DNA from 3 places in the Arthrobacter sp. NPDC057259 genome. Region 3 is predicted to be linked to each of the others. Evidence: predicted binding sites of a transcription regulator. Region 3 holds the regulator's gene; each other region holds the start of a gene.
What was found. The regulator HrcA, encoded in region 3, represses chaperone genes, less so after heat shock. The targets are predictions, from matches to a motif close to TTNGCACTCGNNNNNNNCGAGTGCNAA.
Positions count from the first base shown of each region.

Region 1: a site for HrcA is predicted at 1,794-1,820, ahead of ACFUCU_RS07390 (Hsp20/alpha crystallin family protein). Genes of this name have one in related genera too.
Region 2: a site for HrcA is predicted at 634-660, ahead of groES (co-chaperone GroES). Genes of this name have one in related genera too.

Region 1 covers NZ_JBHUYA010000003.1:310,653-313,575, reverse strand. The annotation lists gene ACFUCU_RS07405 (GH1 family beta-glucosidase) at 1-273, opposite strand, end outside; gene ACFUCU_RS07400 (hypothetical protein) at 393-782, opposite strand; partial or broken gene ACFUCU_RS07395 (DnaJ domain-containing protein) at 1,020-1,172, opposite strand; gene ACFUCU_RS07390 (Hsp20/alpha crystallin family protein) at 1,270-1,695, opposite strand; gene ACFUCU_RS07385 (MerR family transcriptional regulator) at 1,866-2,171, shown strand; gene ACFUCU_RS07380 (phosphatase PAP2 family protein) at 2,195-2,923, opposite strand, start outside.
Region 2 covers NZ_JBHUYA010000004.1:92,506-95,428, forward strand. The annotation lists gene ACFUCU_RS08215 (methyltransferase domain-containing protein) at 1-128, opposite strand, end outside; gene ACFUCU_RS08220 (hypothetical protein) at 185-580, shown strand; gene groES (co-chaperone GroES) at 817-1,113, shown strand; gene groL (chaperonin GroEL) at 1,195-2,805, shown strand.
Region 3 covers NZ_JBHUYA010000001.1:505,410-508,332, reverse strand. The annotation lists gene dnaJ (molecular chaperone DnaJ) at 1-922, opposite strand, end outside; gene hrcA (heat-inducible transcriptional repressor HrcA) at 989-2,002, opposite strand; gene ACFUCU_RS02420 (DUF3097 domain-containing protein) at 2,246-2,923, shown strand, end outside.

The DNA of each region.
Region 1 (2,923 bases), on a different contig from region 3:
GATGCGCGGCCAGGAGAGCGAAAACCGGTAGGAGTCGATGCCCAGGTCCTTCATCAGCGCGACGTCTTCGGGCATCCGGTGGTAGTGGTCGCAGGCCATGACCGGGCTGTGGTCGTCCACGATGGCGCCCGGCACTGCGGCGAAGACATCCCAGCCGGATTTGCCCCGGCCGTCCTCGTCCAGCGCGCCTTCGATCTGGAACGCGGCAGTGGCCACGCCCATGGTGAACCCTGCGGGCAGGATGGCGGCCAGATCGCGGGCGGAAGCTTTCATCGGTGGTTCCCCTATGCAGTTGCGCTGGTGATTGATTGATCTTAGGCCCGGAGCGGGGCGCTTCCTAAACCCCGGCCCGCGCCGCCGTGCCGCGGCCGGCCGCCGCCCGGAGTGCAGGTTCAGTAGTGCACGCCGTCGGGGCCGAACAGGAACTCCTTCGCGTGCGTCACGGCCTTCTTGAACGCGTCATTGCGCAGGGTGAGCAGCTGCTCGGCGTCGTCCGCCGCGGGCTCCAGGTAGGCGGTGAAGCCGGGGCGCAGGACCCAGATGTCGCCCGCCGGGGGCAGGTAGAAGACCCCGAACGAGCGGTGCTGGCTGTCCTCGGCGGCCCAGATCGGCACCACCGCCAGCGCCGCGCCGGTGTCGACGTTGATCCACTGGGCGCGCGGCAGGGGAAGTTCGTGCGCCTCCGGGTCAAGGAACGGTGCCGTGCCCTCGCCCCAGCGTTCCTCGAAGCGTTCGTGGAAAGCGGGGATCAGGTGTGAATCGTATTGCCGCCATGCGCTCATGGCTGCCCTCCTCTTATCCAGCTGTGGTGGGGGTGCGGGGCCCCGGCGGCCGCGGGTCACCCCGGTCCGCGTTCCCAGCGCACCGGGGTGACCCGCGGCCGCCGGCTGCGTCGCATGCCGCCGCACCGGGATATCCCGGCCGGCGCGCTCGAAGCCATCGGTCCGCCCGTAGGCCGGGTCGTAGCTGGCCCGGGATTTCGGGTGGCGGAGCACGGCGAAGGCCTCAAGGACCCGGCGCACGTCCTCCCCTCCCGGCGCCCCGACGTCGGGGTGCAGGTGGCGCAACAGCGCCCGGTACCGGCGCCGGATGTCAGCGCCGGTGGCATCCGGCCCGACGCCGAGGGCGGCATACAGGCCCCGCGGGTCACGGTTCACGGCCCCGCCCCTCATTTCGGACGGCTCCTTTCGACTGCTACTTGGGAACGGCGGGGACCCGGCGCCCGAGGGCACCGGATCCTACGCCAAACCGGCAGCAATGCCGCCGGTGCTACTTGGCGATCTCGTGCATGCTGTCCTGGCTGTGCGTGATCTCAATCTTGCGCGCCTTGGCCTTCTCCAGGACCGGGATGCGCAGGGTCAGCACGCCGTCGGTGTAGCTGGCCTTGATGTTTTCCGTGTCCAGCGAATCGCCTAGGATCAGTTGCCGGCTGAAGACGCCGCGGGGCCGCTCCGAGGCGATCATCTCGACGTTCGGCTGGGTCGGGTCACGGCGCTCGGCCCGGACGGTCAGGACGTTCCGTTCGATGTCGAGGTCCACCGAGTCGACGTTGACGCCGGGGAGATCGAAGGCGGCGACGAATTCGCCGTCCTCCTGCCAGGCGTCCATCGGCATCGCGGCAGGCCGCGCCGTGGTTCCGAAGACCTGCTGGGTCAGCCGGTCCAGTTCACGGAACGGGTCCGTACGCATCAACATCATTTCCCACTCCTTCATCCGAGAGTCCTTCAGGTTTTCGGGCTATCCGCCGCCCCTCCCATCTATGGATTATCTATGGTGGCGGATATAGTTTTTTTATAGCACCGGCGTGAAACTGGTGCAAGAGGATTTTCCGGCGCCGCGGCGGCGTCGACCCGGAGGAGGGCAGCATGGCGCAACGGGGGGACGACGTGGGGGTCTACGCGATTTCGGTGGTGGCCGACCTCGTGGGCACGGGGCAGCAGAACATCCGGCTGTACGAGCGCAAGGGCCTGCTGACGCCCGACCGCACGGCGGGCGGCACCCGGCAATACAGCGAGATGGATCTTGCCGTGCTGCGGCGGATTGGTGAGCTGCTGGCGGAGGGCCTGAACCTGGCCGGCGTCGCCAAGGTGCTGGAGCTGGAGGCCGCCAACGCCGGGCTTCGCCGGGAGCTTGAGCGGCGCAAGGAGGCGCAGCGGCGCGCGGCCCGCTAGAGGAGCGGCGCGCCGTCGGGGGCCTACTCCGCGGCGGCTTCCTTCTTGGAGAGCTCGCCGGTGACCGGCTCGCCCGGGATGCGGGCGGTCCGCCACGTATCGAGCAGTATGACCGCGCCCAGGATCACGAAGGAGATGGACAGCGAGGCCAGTGCGTCGGTGGTCCAGTGATACCCCAGGTACAGCCGGCTGAGCGCGGCGAAGACAATGCCGATCCCGGCGACGGTGAAGCCGACGACGGCGGCCCGCGGGTTCCGGCGCCGCGAGAAGACCAGGAAGCTGGTGATCAGCAGGAAGTCGCAGGCGCCCAGGACGTGGCCGGAGGGGAAGGAGAAGGTGGCGTCGGCGCCGAAGAGCATCAGGTCCACCGGGGGGCGGTGGCGTTCGACGGCGTGGCCGATCAGCTGGGCCAGGATGACGCCTGTCAGCATGGCGCCGGCCAGCACCATGGGGCGCCATGCGTGCTTTGCCAGCAGGCCCCAGGCGACGGTCACCACCAGGATGATGATGGGCAGGCCGATCGGGCCGAAGACGATCGCAAGGATGATCATGATGGTGGTGGCGGGCTCGCCGCGCAGGGCCACCAGGCCGGAGCGGATCGGCTCGTCCACCGCGCTGATGCCGGTGTGGGTCAGGACGCTGATCAGGATGAAGGTGAACAGCGCGGCGCCGACGACCATGAGGATGGCGCCGGTGCGGTAGAGCCTGCGGCGGTCCTCGGGCTCCATGTACCGCTCTTCGACGACGAACTT
Region 2 (2,923 bases), on a different contig from region 3:
CCTGCCTTGCGGAGCGCCGCGTTGAGCTGGAACGCCTCCTCCTCCCGGTACGGGCCCAGCGAGGACAGCAGTTCCCACCCCGCCGGATTGAGCAGTGGTGCGATCTGGTCCTGCGGTGTCTCAGCCATGCCATCGATCGTAGTTCAGGCCCGGGAACCCCGCGGCGCCCACTAGGCTTGACGGCATGAAGGACAGGAACACGGAAACCGATGGAACGGCGGCGGGGGAGGCCCCGGGCCGTCGGGGATTGGCCCGCTACGCCCGCCCGGCGCTGATCGCCGGCGTCGTGGTCGCCGTCGTCTGCGCCGCGTTGCTGGTGATCATCTTCCTCCTCGACACCTTCAATGCCACGGTTTACTCGGTGGACGGCAAGGACGTCGCGGACGCCACCGACGAGGCCCGGGCCATCCGCGACACCTACGCCGGGGTCCGGATCGGCAGCATCATCTTCCTGATCGCCGGCCTCCTCGCGGCCCTGGCCGGCGGCTTCCTGCTCTACCGGACGCGCAACGACGCGCCCCGGGTGGACGAGGACGACGACGGGCTGGAGTGGGACTACGACGACTTGGCGGGGGAGTAGCCGGGCTGCTTGCCCATCCGGACATCAGGCGGCCGTTCGCCACAGATGAACTTCTGGCACTCACCTTGACCGAGTGCTAACTCCTTACATAGAGTCGTCATTAGCACTCCCCCTAGGCGGGTGCTAACACCAAAGCATCAGCTGCCAGGCTGCTGCCGGCACCGCGACGACGGTCTGTACGCATGGCACCACCGCTTTGAAGTCCATGAATTTGCTGACGAAAAGGAGAGGTCCGAGTGTCGGTCTCTATTAAGCCTCTTGAGGATCGTATTGTTGTCCGCCCGCTCGAAGCCGAGCAGACCACGGCCTCCGGCCTGGTTATCCCGGACTCCGCACAGGAGAAGCCGCAGGAAGGCGAAGTTGTCGCGGTAGGCCCCGGCCGCTTCGATGACAACGGCAACCGCGTTCCCGTCGACGTTGCCGTTGGCGATGTCGTCATCTACTCCAAGTACGGCGGAACCGAAGTCAAGACCGGCGGTGTCGAGTACCTCGTACTGTCCGCCCGCGACGTTCTGGCGATCGTCGTAAAGTAACTCTCTTGGATCCCCGCGCCGCCGGACCGTCAGTAATGAACGGAACGGCTGCGCGGGGTTCTTTCGTGAAAGGACAACACCATGGCAAAGCAGCTCGCGTTTAATGACGCTGCCCGCCGGTCCCTCGAGGCCGGTATCGATAAGCTCGCCAACACCGTCAAGGTGACGCTCGGCCCCCGCGGCCGCAACGTCGTGCTGGACAAGAAGTGGGGCGCCCCCACGATCACCAACGACGGCGTGACCATCGCCCGCGAGGTTGAGCTGGACGACCCGTACGAGAACCTGGGCGCGCAGCTGGCCAAGGAGGTCGCCACCAAGACCAACGACGTCGCCGGTGACGGCACCACCACCGCAACGGTGCTGGCGCAGGCCCTGGTCAAGGAAGGCCTGCGCAACGTTGCCGCCGGCGCGGCCCCGGGCCAGATCAAGCGCGGCATCGAGGTCTCAGTCGAGGCCATCGCCGCCCGCCTGCTGGAGAACGCCCGTCCGGTTGAGGGCACCCAGGTGGCCAACGTTGCCGCCATCTCCGCGCAGAGCGACGAGGTCGGCGAACTGCTGGCGGAGGCGTTCGGCAAAGTCGGCAAGGATGGTGTGATCACCATCGAGGAGTCCTCCACCACGCAGACCGAGCTGGTCCTGACCGAGGGCATGCAGTTCGACAAGGGCTACCTGTCCCCGTACTTCATCACCGACGCGGAACGCCAGGAAGCCGTCCTCGAGGACGCCCTCATCCTGATCAACCAGGGCAAGATCTCTTCGCTGCAGGACTTCCTGCCGCTGCTGGAGAAGGCCCTGCAGGCCTCCAAGCCGCTCTTCATCATTGCCGAGGACGTCGACGGCGAGGCCCTGTCCACGCTGATCGTCAACCGCATCCGCGGCACCCTGAACGTCGTCGCCGTCAAGGCTCCCGGCTTCGGTGACCGCCGCAAGGCCATGCTGCAGGACATCGCGACCCTGACCGGCGCGCAGGTCGTCTCCCCGGAACTGGGCCTCAGCCTGGACACCGTGGGCTTGGAGGTCCTCGGTACCGCGCGGCGTATCACCGTCACCAAGGACAACACCACGATCGTCGACGGTGCCGGTTCTGCCGAGGACGTCGCGGCCCGTGTCGCACAGCTGCGCGCCGAGCTGACCCGCACCGACTCGGACTGGGACAAGGAAAAGCTGCAGGAACGCCTGGCCAAGCTGGCCGGCGGCATCGGCGTGATCAAGGTCGGCGCAGCCACCGAGGTCGAGCTGAAGGAAAAGAAGCACCGCATCGAAGATGCCGTGTCCTCCACGCGCGCCGCGCTGGAAGAGGGCATCGTCTCCGGCGGCGGTTCGGCCCTGGTCCACGCCCTCAAGGCCCTCGACGAGGACCCGACGGTCAAGGCACTCGACGGCGACGCGGCAGCAGCCGTGGGCATCGTCCGCCGGGCGCTGACCCAGCCGCTGCGCTGGATCGCCCAGAACGCCGGCTTCGACGGCTACGTCGTTGCCGCTCGGGTGGCGGACTCGGCCGTCAACCAGGGCTTCAACGCGAAGACCGGTGAGTACGAGGACCTGATCGCCGCCGGCGTGATCGACCCCGTCAAGGTCACCCGCGCCGCCCTTCGGAACGCCGCTTCCATCGCCGCGCTGGTTCTCACCACCGAGACCCTGGTGGCGGAGAAGCCGGCCGACGAAGACGAGCACGCCGGCCACCAGCACTAGGCCACCGTGTAGTTCCAGCTGCACCACGTGCACCATCTGCAGCAGAGAGAGAACGCCCCGGCATCGCGCCGGGGCGTTCTTTCTGCTTTCCCCGGGCTCTCACGGGAGATCATGGCCG
Region 3 (2,923 bases):
GCAGGGTGATGACCTCGCCGGACTGGGTGCCGCTCTTGACGTCGATTTCCTGCTGCCCGTCGAAGGTGTCCAGGGTCAGCTCGGTGCCAAGGGCCGCGGCCGTCATCGGAATGGTGAGGCTGGCGTGCAGGTCGTCGCCCTCGCGGACGAAGGTCGCGTCGTTGTTGACCCGGATCTCCACGTACAGGTCGCCGGAGGGGCCGCCCGCCGGGCCGGCCTCGCCCTGGCCGGAGAGCTGGATCCGGGTGCCGGTGGCGACGCCGGCGGGGACCTTGACGGTCAGCGACCGGCGGCTGCGGATCCGGCCCTGGCCGGCGCACTCGTTGCAGGGGTCCTTGATGACGGTGCCGAAGCCCTCGCAGCTGCCGCAGGGGGCGGTGGTCATGACCTGGCCCAGGATGGAGCGGACCGGGCGCTGGACCTGGCCGCTGCCGCCGCAGATGTCGCAGCGTTCGGGGTGGCTGCCCTCGCGGCAGCAGGAGCCCTCACAGGTGGGGCAGGTGACGGCGGTGTCCACCTCGAGCTTCTTGTTGACGCCGAAGACGGCGTCGCGCAGCTCGATCCGGACGCTGATCAGCGCGTCCTGGCCGCGGCGGACGCGGGAGGCCGGACCGCCGGCACCGGCGGCACCGCCGAAGAAGGTCTCGAAGATGTCCTGGAACGCGAAGCCCTGACCGGCGTAGCTGCCGCCGCCGAAGCCGTTGTCCGTGCCGTTCTCGTTGCCGGTGGTGTCGTAGACGCGGCGCTTCTGCGGGTCGGAGAGCACCTCGTAGGCGTGGGTGACCGCCTTGAAGCGCTCGGACGCGTCCTCGCCCGGGTTGACGTCCGGGTGCAGGGTCCGCGCGAGTTTGCGGTAGGCCTTCTTGATTTCCTCGCCGGTTGCTTCGCGGGAGACTCCAAGAACGTCGTAGTGGCTGCTCAAAGTGTGTATCTCTTCCTTTTTGTACTGCCGGTGCTGGGCGACAAGCCTGGTGGTGGATCCGGCCGGTCAGGGCCCGAGGATCCGTGAAAGGTAGCGGGCCACCGCGCGGACGGCGGCCATGGTGGTGGGGTAATCCATCCGGGTGGGGCCGAGGATGCCCACCTTGGCGGTGGCGTCGGGGCCGTACCCGGTGGCCACTACGGAAGCCTCGGAAAGCCCGTCGTAGGGGTTCTCCCGGCCGATGCTGACGGTCACGCCGCGGGGGTCCTCCGCCATGTCCGAGAGCAGCCGGAGCATGACCACCTGCTCCTCAAGGGCCTCGAGGACGGGACCGATGCTCAGCGGGAAGTCAACGTTGGAGCGGGCCAGGTTGGCCGTGCCGGCCATCACCATCCGCTCCTCGCGGCTGCTGGCGGCCAGCGCCTCCAGTCCGCGGGCCAGCGCCTGGGCGGCGCCGCGGCGGGCGGGGGCGGTGCTGTCGACGACGTCGGGCAGGGTCTGCGGGAGCAGGCTCAACGGGGTGCCGCCGAGCCGGCCGAGGAAGATGCCCCGCAGTTCGGCGAGGGTCTCGTCGCCAAGGTCCTGGCCGACGTCGATGACGCGCTGTTCGACCTTACCGGTGTCCGCGATGAGCACGGTCAGCACCTTTCGCGGTGCCAGCAGCACGAACTCGATGTGCCGCACCCGGGCCCGGCTGAGCAGCGGGTACTGCACGACGGCCACCTGGTTGGTCAGTTGCGCCAACAGGCGCACGGTCCGGTCCAGGACGTCGTCGAGGTCTTCGGAGCCCTCCAGCAGGGCCTGGATGGCCCGCCGCTCCGCCGGGGACAGCGGCTTGACCGCGGAGATGCGGTCCACGAAGAGCCGGTAGCCCTTGTCCGTGGGGATCCGGCCGGCGCTGGTGTGCGGGGCGGTGATCAGCCCCTCGTCCTCCAGCGCGGCCATGTCGTTGCGGATCGTTGCGCTGGAGACGCCCAAGTGGTGGCGTTCCACCAGCGCCTTGGAGCCCACGGGTTCACGGGAATGGACGTAGTCCTCCACGATGGCGCGCAGCACTTCGAGTTTGCGTGGTTCGCTCACGCCGCACCTCCAATCGAGCCTCAACCGTCAACCGGCGCCCGCCGCCCGGAAGAACCCGGGGGTTAGCACTCGGCATGCCTCAGTGCTAACCAGTCTAATATGTCCGGCCGCGTTGTTAGCATTGGATTCGCTCCGGGCGTGACCGTGGCAAGCCGGGCGACTGCCCGGCGCGGCCGGCCACCACCCCGGCCCGACGCAGTCCCCCGTTGCAGTTCCGCCCCGATGCAAAGCAGTGTGTAACCGATGTCCTATCAGAACTGGGGCCCGCAGGACCTCACCGCCCCCGCCCCTTCCCAGCTGCCCGAGGTCCCGGTGCAGCGCGGCATGGTCCTCGAGGACGTGCAGTCCGGCTGGGTTGGTGCCGTCACCCGGGTGGAGAAGTCCGGCGGCATGCACGTGGTGGCCCTTGAGGACCGGCGCGGGAAGTCCCGGACTTTCCGACTCGGCTACGGCTTCCTCCTGGAGGGCCGGCCCATCCGGCTGATGCCGCCGGCACCCCGGGCGGCCGCAGGAGCGGCAGCCGGGACGCGCACGGCGTCCGGCTCGGTGCGCGTGGAGGGCCAGCGGGCGCAGGTGGCCAAGGCCAGCCGGATCTGGGTTGAGGGCAAGCACGACGCCGAACTGGTCGAGAAGGTCTGGGGCGACGATCTCCGGGTCGAGGGCATCGTCGTCGAGCCCCTGCACGGCATCGACGATCTCGCGGGCGCGGTCAGGGACTTCCGCCCGGGTCCCGGCCGCCGCCTCGGCGTCCTGGTGGACCACCTGGTGGCAGACTCCAAGGAGTCCCGGATCGCCGAGGCCGTCATGGCTTCCCCCGGAGCCCGCGGCAACGTCCTGATCGTCGGCCACCCCTACATCGACGTCTGGCAGGCTATCCGGCCGTCCGTGCTGGGCATCGAACGCTGGCCCGTGATCCCCCGC